DNA from 3 places in the Pseudomonas sp. 05N432 genome. Region 2 is predicted to be linked to each of the others. Evidence: predicted binding sites of a transcription regulator. Region 2 holds the regulator's gene; each other region holds the start of a gene.
What was found. The regulator FliA, encoded in region 2, starts transcription of late flagellar genes. The targets are predictions, from matches to a motif close to CTAAAGTTTNNNNNNNNNNNGCCGNTAA.
Positions count from the first base shown of each region.

Region 1 (5,618 bases), on a different contig from region 2:
CCAGATCCAGCGTTATCGCAACAAACTGTCGGGGCCACTGCTGGACCGTATTGATCTGCACCTGACGGTTGCCCGCGAAGTCACAGCGTTGAATCCGGCAGCAAAACCCGGCGATGACACCGTAACCGCCGCTGCTCTGGTCGCGGACGCAAGGGAGCGACAATACAAACGCCAAGGCTGCGCCAATGCTTTCCTCGATTTACCCGGCCTGCGCCGACACTGCACGTTATCCACAACCGACGAACACTGGTTGGAATCCGCGTGCGAGCGATTGACCTTGTCGCTACGAGCGGCACACCGACTGCTCAAGGTAGCGCGCACCCTGGCGGACCTTGAACAAGTCGATGGCATCACCCGCGAGCATCTGGCCGAAGCGCTGCAGTATCGACCGAGCGCAAACTAGTCGAGCTTATTCCTTGGTGAGATCCACCAACGGTGTTTGCCTCACCTCAGTCTCTCGTCCAGCCTGAATCTCACTCACCTGCGCCAACGCTTTATCCACAGCCACCTTATCCGCCAGCAAGCTGTAGCTGATCTGGAACTGTTTCTGCTCCTTGGCCGCAATCGTCGGCACCAGGTTCAGTGGCCGCTGATACCGGCGGTTGTAGGAAAAACTCGTCCCCGGCTCCAGCCCCGTGACATAGCCCTGGCCTTGGGTATCGGTGTTTTTCCACAGGGAGAACACTGGCAATTGCTTGGTATTGAAGCCAACCGACACCCCGAGGCTGCCCGCCTTGTTGTGCAGCACGGTCAGCGTGTCGCCCTTGGTATCGGCATACGGCACGACGTTGTAGACGGTTTCGTCGTAGTCCTTGGTCGGCGCGCGGTAGGTTTGCCAGTCGGGCAAATCCCCTTTGGCCTTGTCGTTGAACGGTGACACCTGTTTCACCGGCGCAGCGAAGCGGGCGCCCTGCTCCAGGAATGGAGTGCTGAAGTTGCTGTGGTAGAGCGCCTGGTATTCCTTCGGATAGTCGCCGTTGTTGGTCAGGGTGTCGTTGAGGGCGAAGCGTACGCTGCCGGGTTCGGTGACCAGTTCGGTGCTCACCGAGAAGTCGACTTTCTTGAACGCCTGCTCTTTCAACTCACCGCGCAGGCTGATGGCGTAAGGCGGTTTTTCATCGATGTGCAGCGTGACTTTACTGGCTGGAATGTTCGCGGCGCGACCATGCAGGGTCAGCAGTTCGCCGTTGTCCATGCCGGGGTGGCCAACCCATTCGTAGCCACAGCGGGTGACCAGTTCATTGAAGCCTTCGAGCCAGCCCAATCCGCCACGCCCGTTGAGTTCGATAAAGGACGGATTGACCACGTCCTTGACCGGCGAATCCCACCCCATACGCACATTGCCTACCGATGCCTGCAGGACGTTCATCCCACGGGTCGGCACCACCGAGAGTTTCATCGTGCCGTTATCAATGTCAACAATGCTGACGCCCTCCTGCCGACCGCCGTGCAGGGTGCGCAGGGTCACGGAGAACGGTTTGTCGGTCTTCACACCGAGCTGTTGGCTGGTGATTTGCTGGTTCTGGGCAGCCTTGTCGGTATCGAGCAGCACGTAATCCCAGGCCATGACGTGGGAGGCAGCGGTCATTGCGCCGAGAGTGACGAGCAGTTTGAGCGGGGTCATGGGGAAAACCTTTCTTGGAGTTGTGCCGTTTTTATAGCGCTGATGAAACGTTTCAGCAAGCATAAAAACAGCGCAACTCCCGCAAACCTCAGTCGCCGGATTCAATCGCCAACAACAGGCTTGCCAGCGATGGCAATTCCAGAGGTACCTCAGCGAAAACGATCAACCTCATGCCGCAAATCCGCCGCCAGTTTCTCCAGCTCCTTGGCGGTGATCGCCAGGTTCGACACCACTTCACGCTGCTCGCTGTTGGCCATGGCGATGCTTTGCAGGTTGCTGCTAAGCAAGGTCGCGGTGCTGCTCTGCTCCTGGGTGGCGGTGGTGATCGCAGCAAATTGCTGGCCGGCCGAGCGGCTTTGTTCGTCGATCCGTGCCAGCGCCGACGCAACATTGGCGTTGCGTGTCAGGCCTTCGCGCATCAGCAGGTTGCCTTGCTCCATGGTGCTGATGGCGTTGCCGGTTTCCTGCTGGATGCTTTGGATCATCCCGGAAATCTCGTCAGTCGCTTCGCGAGTGCGCGAGGCCAGGTTGCGCACTTCGTCTGCCACCACCGCAAAACCACGGCCCTGTTCGCCGGCACGCGCGGCTTCGATGGCGGCGTTGAGCGCCAGTAAATTGGTTTGATCGGCAATCGCAGTAATCACCCCGACAATGCCGCCAATTTCCTGGGAGCGCTGACCCAGAGTGTTGATCACCGTCGCGGTGCTATTGAGAGCACTGGCAATCTGCTCAAGGGAAGAAGAGGCTTCTTCCATCGAGGTACGACCGATCCGCGTTTGCTGGGCGTTTTCCTGAGCCAGACGCTCGGTGTTGCCCATGTTGTCAGCGATGTTCAGCGAGGTCGCACTGAACTCTTCCACAGCGCCGGCCATGCTGGTGATTTCACCGGACTGCTGTTCCATCCCTTCATACGCACCGCCCGATAACCCGGACAATGCCTGGGCGCGACTGTTGACCTCCTCCGAGGCCTTGCGGATGTGCTCGACCATGGTCGATAGAGCCTGGCTCATCTGATTGAAGCTGCGCGCCAGTTGACCGATTTCATCCTGGCTCGACACGTTCAAACGCACGCTCAGATCACCCGCGCCCAAGGCTTCGGCCTGCCGCACCAGATCACCCAGCGGTGCCAGTTTGCTGCGCAACAGCCAGACTGCCGCGCCCACTGCCAGCAGCATCGCCAGCAGGCTGCCAATGGCCAGGCGGATACCGACGCTCCAGGTCACTGCGCGGATTTCGCTTTTCGGCATGCTCGCCACCACTGACCATGGCCCACCCTCGAACGGCACCGCAACGCTGTAGAAGTCTTCGGACTTGTCGCTCCAGAACGCGCCCTGCCCCGGCGTCCTGGCTAAACTGGCGATGGTCGAAGTCGCCTGGTCCAGCGCCTGCACGCCGGCCGGCGGCACCAGCCATTTGTTTTGCTCATCGAGCAGCGCCAGCGAACCGCTCTGGCCGATGCGGAAGCGTTTGAGGTTGTCGAACTGCGCGCTCTGCGCGTCGGTGTAATCAAATCCTACGAACAACACCGCGATCACCTTGCCACTGCTGTCGCGTACGGGGGTGTACTGCGTCATGTAGGAACGATCGAACAGCAAGGCCCGGCCGACATAGCTCTGCCCCGTCATCAGCCGCTGATAGGCCGGGTGCGCATGGTCGAGCAGCGTGCCAATGGCGCGGGTGCCGTCCTGCTTGCTCAACGAGGTGCTGACCCGAATGAAGTCCTCGCCACTGCGCACGAACAACGTCGCCACGCCGGCAGTCATTTGCTTGAACTCATCGACCTTGTCGAAGTTGTTGTTCAACACTTCGTTGCCCAGATGCAGGCCCGGTGTCTGCACGCCCGCCACCGTCACCGGCTGCTCAGGGTGCACGCTCAAACCGCCGCTGAAACGCTTTTCAAACAACCCGCTCAGGCGCTGGGTGCTTTCGCGCAGGGTGCCGTGGAAAGTGCTCAACTGGTCGGCCAGCAACCGCGCCTCACTGGCCAGATGCTCTTCACGCGTGTCGAGGTTGGCAGAATCCAGCGAGCGCAGGGCGAACACCGTGCTGCCACTGATGACGACCGCGAGGATGACGGCAAGGGCAAGCCCCAATTGTGAGGCGATCCGGGCACGAGGTTGAGACATGACAGCTCCTGGCCGAGGAGCCGGATCATCCTGATCGCGTCGCGTGGCTCGGCAAAATATCCAGTAATAAGGGAAGCACGAAACCTTTCAGAACGAAGGTTCCACTTTCAAGGATTCGGCGGCGCGGATGAATACTTGAGCGACTCACAAGGATATTGCTCATGGCCACCATGGCGGCAGCTAGATCGATTCAGTCGAGGCGCTCGACATCCGGCAACTCCATGGCCTGGACTTCGCCTTGCAGGAAGTCGCTGAGGCGGCGCAAACGTTCACCGCCAGGGCGGGTTTTCGGCCAGACCAGGTAATAATTCAGGCCGCTGGCAACGGCGGTCGGCCACGGTAAACTCAAACGCCCCTGAGCCACATCTTCGGCCACCATCAGCAAGTCGCCCATCGATACCCCATAACCCCGGGCAGCGGCGATCATCCCCAGCTCCAGCGTGTCGAACACCTGCCCGCCCTTGAGCGACACCTGCTCTGACAGGCCCATGCGCTCCAGCCAACTGCGCCAGTCACGTCGATCGGGAGTCGGGTGGAGCAATTCAGTGCTGGCCAGCCGCTCGACATCCCATGGCTGATCATTCAACAGATTTGGTGAGCCGACCGGGATCAGCAGCTCCGGGAAAAGGTAACTGGCTTCCCAGTCCGGTGGAAAATGCCCGTTGCTCAACAACACCGCGCAATCGAACGGTTCGTGATTGAAGTCCACCGAGTCGACGTCCATCCAGGCGCTGGTCAGTTGCACCTCGTTACCTGGCTGCAAATGCCGGAAACGACTGAGTCGCGCCAACAGCCAGCGCATGGTCAGGGTCGAAGGGGCTTTCATGCGCAAGACGTCATCTTCGGCGCGCAAGGTATTGCAGGCCCGCTCCAGCGCACCAAAGCCCTCACGCACACCCGGCAGCAGCAAACGTGCGGCCTCGGTCAGTTGCAAATTGCGTCCGCTGCGCTGAAACAGCCGACAGGCAAAATGCTCCTCCAGCGTACGCACATGTCGGCTGACGGCGCTTTGGGTGATCGACAATTCTTCGGCAGCACGGGTAAACGAACTGTGCCGCGCTGCGGCCTCGAAAGCGCGAAGGGCATACAACGGAGGAAGACGACGAGACATTGGGAAAGCTCCTATAGCGCGACCCCGGAACCTTATCAGAAACTCTCCAGCATGAGTTTTAGTCATGCGAGCAATCGTTTTTATCCCTTTGTGCAAACGCTTGCGAGCGCCGAGAATCAACCCTTCCCGATTTATCTGACTAAACGAGCGTGATGATCATGCAGCATCCAGCACGTACCGAACTCTGGGCCATCCTGCGGCTGGCGGGGCCGCTGATTGCCTCGCAGTTGGCGCACATGCTGATGATCCTCACCGATACCTTGATGATGGCTCGGCTCAGCCCGGAAGCCTTGGCCGGTGGCGGTCTGGGCGCGGCGAGCTATTCGTTCGTATCGATTTTCTGCATTGGCGTGATCGCGGCGGTCGGCACGCTGGTGGCGATCCGGCAGGGTGCTGGCGACATCGAAGGCGCCGCCCGGCTGACCCAGGCCGGGCTTTGGCTGGCGTGGTTGATGGCGCTCGTGGCAGGTCTGCTGCTCTGGAACCTCAAACCGGTGTTGCTGCTGTTCGGCCAGACCGAAAGCAACGTGCACGCGGCCGGCCAGTTCCTGTTGATTCTGCCGTTCGCCCTGCCCGGCTACCTGAGCTTCATGGCCCTGCGCGGTTTTACCAGCGCCATTGGCCGGACAACGCCGGTGATGGTCATCAGCCTCGTCGGGACCGTCGCCAACTTCCTGCTCAACTATGCGTTGATCACCGGCATGTTCGGCCTGCCGAAAATGGGTTTGATGGGGATCGGCCTGGTCACCGCCATCGT
Region 1 covers NZ_JBFTMM010000001.1:83,768-89,385, reverse strand. The annotation lists gene AC1DHT_RS00405 (YifB family Mg chelatase-like AAA ATPase) at 1-403, shown strand, start outside; gene AC1DHT_RS00400 (aldose 1-epimerase family protein) at 410-1,624, opposite strand; gene AC1DHT_RS00395 (methyl-accepting chemotaxis protein) at 1,774-3,750, opposite strand; gene AC1DHT_RS00390 (LysR substrate-binding domain-containing protein) at 3,941-4,861, opposite strand; gene AC1DHT_RS00385 (NorM family multidrug efflux MATE transporter) at 5,020-5,618, shown strand, end outside.
Region 1: the regulator FliA is predicted to act here: its motif matches at 3,863-3,890, upstream of AC1DHT_RS00395 (methyl-accepting chemotaxis protein).

Region 2 (5,618 bases):
ACGAATTACCTGTCGCTTATCTGACCGACGGGCCACGGATCCCGGATGATCTACATTTACCGCGCCGGCATCAGTTGGTCAGTCGCGCCGTTAGCGTGCAGATGCAGGAAGAACCCAGCGAAGAAGCCATGGCTGATATGTTCGCTGACCTCTACCACAGCCCGGCCAAGCGTGTCGGCTGAGGTAATAATGAATAGATTTGTATCTACATCGATGGCCTGCCATGCATTGTTCACAAGTGAGCGCGCAGCCAGTCATGTAGTCCGCGTCTAAGCAAGACAAGGTAAAGAACGAACATGGGCAGCATGCATCCCGTACAGGTGATCGCAGTGACCGGCGGCAAAGGTGGCGTCGGGAAGACTAATGTGTCAGTGAACTTGTCCCTGGCTCTTGCTGAGCTCGGCCGGCGCGTCATGCTGCTGGACGCCGATCTGGGGCTGGCGAACGTCGACGTCCTGCTGGGGCTCACGCCCAAGCGTACGCTGGCCGACGTCATCGAAGGCCGCTGTGAACTGCGCGATGTATTACTTCAGGGGCCGGGCGGAATTCGCATTGTTCCAGCAGCGTCCGGTACCCAGAGCATGGTTCACCTGAGCCCGGCCCAGCACGCTGGCCTGATTCAGGCATTCAGCGACATCGGCGATAACCTCGACGTATTGGTGATCGACACGGCGGCGGGTATTGGTGAGTCGGTCGTGAGTTTTGTTCGCGCAGCCCAGGAAGTATTGCTGGTGGTTTGCGACGAGCCGACGTCGATTACTGACGCCTACGCGCTGATCAAGCTGCTCAACCGCGATTACGGCATGAACCGCTTCCGCGTGCTGGCCAACATGGCGCAAAGCCCGCAGGAGGGACGAAATCTGTTCGCCAAGTTGACCAAGGTCACGGATCGCTTCCTCGACGTCGCCTTACAATACGTCGGTGCGGTGCCTTACGACGAATGCGTGCGCAAGGCGGTGCAGAAGCAGCGCGCCGTGTATGAAGCGTTTCCTCGTTCCAAGTGTGCGCTGGCATTCAAGGCCATCGCGCAGAAAGTCGATACCTGGCCGTTGCCCGCCAACCCGCGTGGGCACCTGGAGTTTTTCGTCGAGCGTCTGGTGCAGCAAACTGCGGGTCCGGTTCTATGACAGCCAGTGGTTACAACCTGTACAAGAAGTCGGCGCGTGACGCGCAGTACGAACTGATCGAGCGTTACGCGCCACTGGTAAAACGTATTGCCTATCACCTGTTGGCGCGCCTGCCGGCCAGTGTTCAGGTCGAGGACCTGATCCAGGCAGGCATGATCGGTTTGCTTGAAGTGTCGACCAAATACGATGCGAGCAAAGGTGCGAGTTTCGAGACGTACGCGGGGATCCGTATCCGTGGCGCGATGCTCGATGAAGTCCGCAAGGGTGACTGGGCGCCACGCTCGGTACACCGCAATACCCGGATGGTGAGTGATGCGATTCGCTCAATTGAAGCTAAAACCGGGCGTGACGCTAAAGATCACGAGGTTGCGGCCGAACTCCAATTGAGTCTCGACGATTATTACGGGATTTTGAATGACACCTTGGGCAGTCGCCTGTTCAGCTTCGACGATCTGTTGCAGGACGGCGAGCATGAAGGGCTGCACGAGGATGGCGCGAGTGCTCATCTCGAACCGTCGCGTGACCTGGAAGATGAACGCTTCCAGGCTGCGCTGGCGGATGCGATTGCCAACTTGCCGGAGCGTGAGCGACTGGTGTTGGCGCTGTACTACGACGAAGAGCTGAATCTCAAGGAAATCGGTGAGGTCCTGGGGGTCAGTGAATCCCGGGTCAGCCAGTTACACAGCCAGTGCGCAGCCCGTTTGCGGGGGCGTTTGGGGGAGTGGCGAGCGCGCTGACAGCAGTGTGGGGACACTGCGAACGAAACAGGCAGGGTGTAACGCTGTGCCGGTCTTCATCCGTTGTGCTCCAGACAGTCGTCGAGTGCTCTGCCTGATTGATTGAATGGCGTGTTCAGGTGCTGAACGCGTTTAAGACTGCTTGGAGGTCGAATTGGACAAGAACATGAAAATCCTCATCGTTGATGACTTCTCAACGATGCGGCGGATCATCAAGAACCTGTTGCGTGACCTTGGGTTCACCAACACGGTCGAGGCGGACGACGGTATTACCGCCATTCCCGTTCTCAACAGCGGGAGCATCGACTTTCTGGTAACGGACTGGAACATGCCTGGCATGACCGGTATCGACTTGCTGCGCCACGTGCGCGCCGATGAAAAGCTCAAGCACCTGCCGGTGCTGATGGTCACCGCCGAAGCCAAGCGCGAGCAGATCATCGAAGCCGCTCAAGCCGGTGTAAACGGCTATGTGGTCAAACCCTTCACGGCCCAGGCGTTGAAAGAGAAGATCGAAAAAATATTCGAACGCATCGGTTGATGTGCTGAGCCACTGCGCCACGGGGGAGCTATGGAGCAAAGAGAATCTTCACAGGGCGATTTCGAGTCGACCCTGAAAAAACACGCTCACGAACTGGTCGAAAGCCTTGAAAAGGGCAGGTTCGGTGACGCTGTGCAACTGATCCATGAGCTCAATCAGACCCGTGACCGTGGCCTGTACCAGGAGGTGGGCAAGCTCACTCGCGAGCTGCATAGCGCGATCGTCAATTTTCAGATTGACCCGAACATGCCGCAAGCCGAGGAAGTCTCACAGATCACGGATGCCACTGAGCGCCTGTCCTATGTGGTCAAGCTGACCGAAGCGGCCGCAAACCGGACCATGGATCTGGTCGAGAACAGTACTCCGCTGGTCAATGGCCTGAGCACTGACGCCCAGGCCCTGAGCGCGGACTGGGGGCGTTTCATGCGCCGCGAAGTCGGTGCCGAGGAATTCCGCGAACTGGCCCGGCGTGTCGACGGTTTCCTGACGCGTAGCGTCGAGGAGAGCCAGGTCGTCTCGGGCAACCTCAACGATATTCTGCTGGCTCAGGATTACCAGGACCTGACCGGTCAGGTGATCAAGCGCGTGACTCAATTGGTCACCGAAGTAGAAAGCAACCTGCTCAAGCTCGTGCTCATGGCCAGTCAGGTAGACCGCTTTGCGGGCATCGAACATGACCATGAAGCGATGCTGGCTGAAAAAGATCCGCAAAAACATCTCTCTCAGGGTGAAGGTCCGCAGATTCATGCCGATAAAAGAGAAGACGTTGTGTCCGGTCAGGACGATGTGGACGATTTGTTATCCAGCCTAGGATTTTAGAGTTTTAGCATTTTAGGTTTTTTAGGTTTTTAGACCTTTAGGAGCACCCCCTTAATGAGCTTCGGCGCCGATGAAGAGATCCTTCAGGATTTCCTGGTTGAGGCCGGCGAGATTCTAGAGCAACTGTCCGAACAGCTGGTGGAGCTGGAAAGCCGACCAGATGATGCGGATTTGCTCAATGCAATTTTTCGCGGTTTTCACACTGTAAAAGGGGGCGCCGGCTTCCTCCAGCTCAACGAGCTGGTGGAGTGCTGTCACATCGCCGAGAACGTGTTCGACATCCTGCGCAAGGGTGAGCGTCGCGTCGACTCGGAACTGATGGACGTGGTTCTCGAAGCGCTGGACGCGGTGAACAGCATGTTCAGCGAAGTCCGCGAACGTGCACCGATCACCGCGGCTACACCGGAACTGCTGGCGGCTCTGGCCCGTTTGGCCGAGCCTCAAACAGCCGATGTGGCGCAACCAGTTGCAGAAGTGGTTGAAGCACCTGCCGCTGAAAGCGAATCGGGCGACATCACCGACAATGAATTCGAACTGCTGCTGGACTCGCTGAACGCGGTCAAGGCGCAAGCCGAGGCGGGGACGCCTGTAGCCCCGGCACCTGAAGCGGCTGCCGGCAGCGATGAAATCACCGATGCCGAGTTCGAGTCATTGCTCGACCAATTGCACGGCAAAGGCCAGTTCGCCCCTGATGCAGTGGCGGCAGCCCCTGCCGCACCGGCTGCCCCGAAAGCGGCAGGCGACAGCTCCGACATTACCGATGACGAATTCGAAGCACTGCTCGATCAGTTGCATGGCAAAGGCAACTTCGCCGTTGATGCTCTGGAATCGGCAATTGCTGCCGTTCCGGCGCCTGCGGCACCTGTGGCTGCAGCCGCGGGTAGCGATCTGATCTCTGATCACGAGTTCGAATCGCTGCTCGACGAATTGCATGGCAAAGGCAAGTTCACGGAGGTCGGCACGGCTGCTGCTTCGGTGGCGGCGCCAGTTGCCAAGGCTGCAGCGCCAGTACCTGTGGCTAAAGCGCCCGAGCCAAAAGCCGAAGCGCCTAAACCTGCTGCCGCTGCTGCACCGGCCCCAGCTCGCGCACCGGCCTCACCGCCCCCGGAAAAACCGGCCAGTGAAGCCGAGACCACGGTACGTGTGGATACCGCGCGTCTCGACGAAATCATGAACATGGTCGGCGAACTGGTACTGGTGCGTAACCGCTTGGTCCGTCTGGGCCTCAACAGCGGCGACGAAGCCATGTCCAAGGCCGTGTCGAACCTCGACGTGGTCACGGCCGACTTGCAGACCGCAGTCATGAAGACCCGGATGCAGCCGATCAAGAAAGTCTTCGGGCGCTTCCCACGACTGGTTCGCGACCTCGCGCGCCAGTTGAAGAAAGAGATCAACCTGGAGCTGGTCGGCGAAGAAACCGACCTCGACAAGAACCTCGTCGAGGCCCTGGCCGACCCGCTGGTCCACTTGGTGCGTAACTCGGTCGACCACGGTATCGAAGAACCGGCCGATCGTGAGGCGATGGGCAAACCTCGCAGCGGTAAAGTGATTCTGTCCGCAGAACAGGAAGGCGATCACATCCTGCTGTCCATCTCTGATGACGGCAAGGGTATGGACGCTGATGTCTTGCGCGGTATCGCCGTGAAGAAAGGCTTGATGGACAAGGATGCGGCGGACCGTCTCAGCGAGTCCGACTGCTTCAACCTGATCTTCGCGCCGGGTTTCTCGACCAAAACCGAGATCTCCGACGTGTCCGGTCGTGGCGTGGGCATGGATGTGGTGAAAACCAAGATCGCCCAGCTCAACGGCACCATCAATATCTACTCGACCAAGGGCAAAGGCTCGAAGATCGTCATCAAGGTCCCGTTGACCCTGGCGATCATGCCGACGTTGATGGTCATGCTCGGCAACCAGGCCTTTGCTTTCCCGCTGGTCAACGTCAACGAGATTTTCCATCTCGACCTGTCGCGCACCAACGTGGTCGACGGTCAGGAAGTGGTAATTGTGCGGGACAAGGCGCTGCCATTGTTCTACCTCAAACGCTGGCTGGTCAGCTCCGCCGCTCATGAAGAGCAGCGTGAAGGCCACGTGGTGATCCTTTCGGTGGGCACACAGCGGATCGGTTTCGTCGTCGATCAGTTGGTGGGTCAGGAAGAAGTGGTCATCAAGCCATTGGGCAAAATGCTCCAGGGAACCCCGGGCATGTCCGGCGCCACCATTACCGGTGACGGCCGCATCGCCTTGATTCTCGATGTTCCGAGCATGCTCAAGCGTTACGCCGCACGGCGTATTTGATTCTGGTGGAGCGGGGCGACTGAGCCTCGCTCCGTCTAACGGAGTGTTTATGGTAGTCAAAGTCCTGGTGGTGGATGATTCTGGTTTTTTCCGCCGCCGCGT
Region 2 covers NZ_JBFTMM010000009.1:121,737-127,354, reverse strand. The annotation lists gene flhF (flagellar biosynthesis GTPase FlhF) at 1-182, shown strand, start outside; gene fleN (flagellar synthesis regulator FleN) at 297-1,127, shown strand; gene fliA (RNA polymerase sigma factor FliA) at 1,124-1,864, shown strand; gene AC1DHT_RS11890 (chemotaxis response regulator CheY) at 2,031-2,402, shown strand; gene AC1DHT_RS11885 (protein phosphatase CheZ) at 2,433-3,221, shown strand; gene AC1DHT_RS11880 (chemotaxis protein CheA) at 3,276-5,516, shown strand; gene AC1DHT_RS11875 (protein-glutamate methylesterase/protein-glutamine glutaminase) at 5,566-5,618, shown strand, end outside.

Region 3 (5,618 bases), on a different contig from region 2:
CCAGCGACTGCGCCCAGTCCGGCAGTGCGGTGTAGTGCAAGTGGTGCGGGCCGGCCCAGATGTACAGGGTGATCAGTGCCCAGAAGTGCACGATCGACAGGCGATACGAGTACACCGGACGTTCAGCCTGTTTCGGCACGAAGTAGTACATCATCCCGAGGAAGCCGGCGGTGAGGAAGAAACCTACCGCGTTGTGTCCATACCACCACTGCACCATGGCATCCGTCGCACCGCCGTAGGCCGAGTAGGACTTGGTCCAGCTCACCGGCAGGGAGGCGTGGTTGACGATATGCAGGATGGCCACGGTGATGATGAACGCACCGAAGAACCAGTTACCGACGTAGATGTGCTTGGTCTTGCGCTTCATCACCGTGCCGAAGAAAACCACGCCGTAGGCGACCCAGACGATGGCGATCAAAATGGCGATCGGCCATTCCAGCTCGGCGTATTCCTTGGAAGTGGTGTAGCCCAGCGGCAGGCTGATGGCGGCCAGGACAATGACCAACTGCCAGCCCCAGAAGCAGAATGCGGCGATTTTCGGCGCGAACAGCTGCGTCTGGCAGGTACGTTGCACCGAATAGAAGGAGCTGGCGAACAGGGCGCAGCCGCCGAACGCGAAGATCACCGCGTTGGTGTGCAGCGGGCGCAAACGGCCGAAGCTGGTCCAGGGCAAATTGAAGTTGAGTTCAGGCCAGACCAATTGAGCCGCGAGAAAAACCCCGAGCCCCATGCCGACGATGCCCCACACCACCGTCATAATGGCGAATTGGCGGACCACCTTGTAGTTATAGGCGGTACTTAAAGAAGTGTTCATGGTTCCCCATCCACGGTTCAGCCGAAGTGAAAGCGTTCGCGCACGGCGATAACGCTCTCTTCGCCTGGAGTTATAGGCAGATTAAAAGCGAGGCAAGCATGGACAAACAGCACAAGGCCAGTATTGACGGGGATCAATGGGCGCAGTGCGTGCAGGATCGCGGATGGTTGTGGGACGCCGCCTCGGCGCCGGCATCGGCGACCCTGATCCTGGCCCATGGCGCCGGCGCACCGATGGACAGTGACTGGATGAACGACATCGCCGCACGCCTTGCCGGGCTTGGCGTCAACGTGTTGCGTTTCGAGTTTCCGTACATGGCGCAACGGCGCATCGACGGTGGCAAACGCCCGCCGAATCCGGCGCCAAAATTGCTCGAATGCTGGCGTGATGTGTATGCCGTGGTGCGACGCCATGTCACTGGGCGCCTGGCCATCGGCGGCAAGTCCATGGGCGGACGCATGGCCAGTTTGCTGGCCGATGAGTTGGGCGCGGATGCGCTGGTGTGTCTGGGGTATCCGTTTTATGCGGTGGGCAAACCGGAGAAGCCGCGAGTCGAGCATCTGGCCGGTTTACGGACGCCGACGCTGATTGTGCAAGGGGAGAGGGATGCGTTGGGGAATCGTGAGGCCGTCGAGGGTTACGTGTTGTCGCCGAGTATCGAGGTGTTCTGGCTGGTGGCTGGCGATCATGATTTGAAGCCGTTGAAGGCGTCCGGGTTTACTCATGAGCAGCATTTGGCGGCTGCGGCGCAGAAGGTTGCTGACTTTCTTCTCTGATAATGAGGGTGGCAGTTGCGGCCTCATCGCGAGCAGGCTCGCTCCCACAGTGGATTGTGGTGATGCACAAAACCCTGTGGGAGCGAGCCCGCTCGCGATAGGGTCCTGGCAGGCGACATCACTTTCAGATTGGCAATAAAAAACCCGGAAGCATTACCTCCCGGGTTTTGTATTCGCCAGCAACGATCAGCGATTAAACCGCTCTACCAACGAATACTGGGTATTCGCGGTTTTGGTCAGCTCTTCACTCAGTAACGCCGAGTTCTGTGCCTGTTCCGAAGTCTGGTCAGCCAGTTGCGCAATGGTGCTGATGTTGCGGCTGATCTCTTCGGCGACTGCGCTTTGCTCTTCGGTCGCGGCAGCGATTTGGGTGGTCATGTCGGTGATGTTGGCCACCGCTTCGCTGATACCCACCAGTGCCTGGTCGGCTTCCAGAACCCGTGCCACGCCTTCTTCAGCCTGACGGTGACCCGCTTCCATGGTTTGCACCGCGGTGCTGGCGGTTTGCTGGAGCTTGGCGATCAGGGTGTGGATCTGCCCGGTCGACTCGCTGGTGCGTTGCGCCAGTTGCCTTACTTCGTCGGCAACCACCGCAAAACCACGGCCCATCTCGCCGGCGCGAGCCGCTTCGATGGCCGCGTTCAAGGCCAGCAGGTTGGTCTGGTCGGCAATGCCTTTGATCACGTCGACCACGCCACCGATTTCGTCGCTGTCCTTGGCCAGTTGGGTCACGGTCAGGCCGGTTTCACCGACCACCACCGACAGGCGCTGGATTGCGTCACGGGTTTCACCGGCAATGTCACGGCCACGACCGGTCAGGCGATTGGCTTCCTGGGTCGCGTCAGCGGTGCGTTGCACGTGGCTGGCGACTTCCTGGGTGGTGGCGGCCATCTGGTTGACGGCGGTCGCCACTTGCTCGGTCTCGACGCGCTGACGTTCCAGGCCGGTCGAGCTTTTGTGCGCCAGGGTGTCGGACTGTCGAGCTTGCTCGTTCAGGTGCTCGGCGGTGTCTTGCAGGCGAGTCAGGCAGGTTTTCAGACGGGCTTCCTGACTGAGGATCGACATTTCCAGGCGCGCTTGAGCGCCGCGGCTGTCGGTGTACATCTGCGCAATCAGCGGGTCGGATGTGGTCTGCTCGGCCAGGCGCAGCAAGCGCTTGAGGCCACGCTGTTGCCAGCTCAAGCCCAGCAGGCCAAGCGGCACGGACAGCCCGGCGGCCAGCGCAAAACCCCACTGCGAGTTGAGTGTGGCGCCGATCGTGAAGCTCAGCTGGCTGACCAGAATGAACGGTAACCAGTCCTGCAGCACCGGCAGCCACTTGTCTGTTTGAGGAATCGCCGACTTGCCCTGATTGATGCGTTGGTAGAGCGCTTCGGCGCGGCGGATCTGTTCGGCGCTGGGTTTGACCCGCACCGACTCGTAACCGACCACCTGATTGCCGTCGAACACCGGTGTGACATAGGCGTTAACCCAGTAGTGATCACCGGTCTTGCAGCGATTCTTGACAATGCCCATCCATGGCAAGCCTTGTTTCAGTGTGCCCCACATGTGCGCGAAGACCGCAGGCGGAACGTCGGGGTGACGGACCAGGTTGTGCGGTGCACGGATCAGCTCTTCACGAGAAAACCCGCTGATTTCGACGAAAGCGTCGTTGCAGTAGGTGATCACGCCTTTGGCATCGGTCGTGGAAATCAACCGTTGCTGAGCCGGAAAGGTCCGTTCGCGTTGTGTAATGGGCTGGTTATTACGCATGGCTTTTTCAATCCGCAAGGCTTTGACAGCGTGTCGGCAGTGCCAGGAATAAATTGAAATTATTTTTCAATATTCAGCGCTGGCACACATTCCTTGATCCTCAACCCGCCAGCATCGGGTAGGTAAAGAGGCCAAAGTGCAGCAGGTTCAAGCCAAAGTGCGTGGCGATGGCGGCCCCTAGCCCACCGAAGCGGTACGCCAGCCCGTAACCGACCCCGGCAAGGCTTGCCAGCAGCACCCATTGCCAGCCAGCGCCGAAGTGCGCCAGACCGAACAGCAAGGTGGCGCCAAGCAAGGCGAGGTGTTCGCCATAGCGCAGGTGTTGCAGGCAGCGACTCAAACCACCCTGAATGTAACCGCGAAACAGCGCCTCCTCGACCAGCGTCACCAGCAACAGGTTGTTCAGTACCCAGAGCCAGGCTTGATCGGGCCACTTCGGTGCCCAACTGATCATACCCAGCAGCAGCGCACCACCAAGAGCGGCCAGCGCGCTCAAGGTCAGTGCCGCGGCGGTGGCATACAGTGAAAGACGCAGGGAGCGGCGACCGACAATCCACGGGCACACCAGCAACAGCCAGAAACCAATCAGTGGTTTGTCCAGATTCAGGTACATGGAAAACGGCACGGCATCCGCGCTGAAGCGTTCCGGGCCGATACCGCGACCATTGTAGAAACCCGGAAGCCAGTGCATGGCCAGCGCTACCGCGAGGAAAACGAACAGGCCGTGACCCAGGACGCGGCCGACCTGGATTTGTGGTTGGCGAACGGCAAAGCCGGCAAACGCTAACAACCCGACGGAAATGGCCGCCAGCCAGCCGAGGTGGCTGTAGACCAGGGCCAGTGCGTAGCCGATGGAGATGAGTGCCAGATAGAGCCATGGCAGAGCAATCATGTTTAGTCCTTGTTTCCGGGATTTTGCAGTGTGACTCGGTCCACTGTGGGAGCGAGCCTGCTCGCGATGAGGCAATTACATTCAACATTGATGTCGACTGCCAGTACGCTATCGCGAGCAGGCTCGCTCCCACAGTGGTTTTGTGTCTGGCACAACATTGTGAGCAGCGCCCATCAAGTGGCGCGGAATTATAGAGACGAGAATCCCACAAACAAAAACACCGTCCGAAGACGGTGTTTTTGTCAGTGCGACATTATGAAGCAATTAGTTGCCGCAACACGTAATGCAGTATTCCTCCCGCCTTGAAGTATTCCACTTCGTTCAACGTGTCGATCCGGCACAACACCTCCACCTTCTCGCTGCTACCGTCCTCGCGGGTGATCACCAGCGTCAGGTTCATTCGCGGCGTCAGCTCGACGCCCGTCAGCCCTTGAATATCAAGTGTCTCCTTGCCGGTCAGGTTCAGGCTCTTGCGGTTCTGGTCGAGCTTGAATTGCAGCGGCAGTACGCCCATGCCCACCAGGTTGGAACGGTGAATCCGCTCGAAGCTTTCGGCAATCACCGCTTTGACGCCCAGCAGGTTGGTGCCCTTGGCCGCCCAGTCACGGCTTGAACCGGTGCCGTATTCCTGACCCGCAATCACCACCAGCGGGATGCCCGCCGCTTGATAGCGCATGGCGGCATCGTAGATCGCCAGTTTCTCCCCGGTCGGAATGTAGAGCGTATTGCCGCCTTCTTCGCCGCCAAGCATTTCGTTGCGAATGCGGATGTTGGCAAACGTGCCGCGCATCATCACTTCATGGTTGCCGCGACGTGAGCCATAAGAGTTGAAGTCTCGCGGTTCCACACCTTGTTCACGCAGGTAACGTCCGGCCGGGCTGTCGGCCTTGATGTTACCGGCGGGGGAGATGTGGTCGGTGGTTACCGAGTCGCCGAGCAGCGCCAGTATGCGTGCACCGCTGATGTCCTGAATCACCGGCAGGGGGCCGGAAATGTCATCGAAGAACGGCGGATGCTGGATGTAGGTGGAATCCTTCTGCCAGACGTAGGTCGCCGCTTGCGGGACTTCGATGGCTTGCCACTGCGCGTCTCCGGCAAACACCTCGGCGTATTCCTTGTGGAACATCGCGGTGTCGACCTGCGCCACGGCGTCGGCGATTTCCTTGCTGCTCGGCCAGATGTCCCGCAGGTACACCGGTTTGCCATCCTTGCCTTCACCCAGCGGCTCGCTGCTGATGTCCATGCGCACGCTGCCGGCCAAGGCATAGGCAACGACCAGCGGCGGGGAGGCCAGCCAGTTGGTTTTCACCAGAGGGTGCACGCGACCTTCGAAGTTGCGGTTGCCGGAGAGCACTGAGGCGACGGCCAGGTCGGAGCTCTGGAT
Region 3 covers NZ_JBFTMM010000022.1:137,288-142,905, forward strand. The annotation lists gene ccoN (cytochrome-c oxidase, cbb3-type subunit I) at 1-814, opposite strand, end outside; gene AC1DHT_RS25245 (alpha/beta family hydrolase) at 913-1,590, shown strand; gene AC1DHT_RS25250 (methyl-accepting chemotaxis protein) at 1,777-3,342, opposite strand; gene AC1DHT_RS25255 (CPBP family intramembrane glutamic endopeptidase) at 3,443-4,234, opposite strand; gene acnA (aconitate hydratase AcnA) at 4,488-5,618, opposite strand, start outside.
Region 3: the regulator FliA is predicted to act here: its motif matches at 3,373-3,400, upstream of AC1DHT_RS25250 (methyl-accepting chemotaxis protein).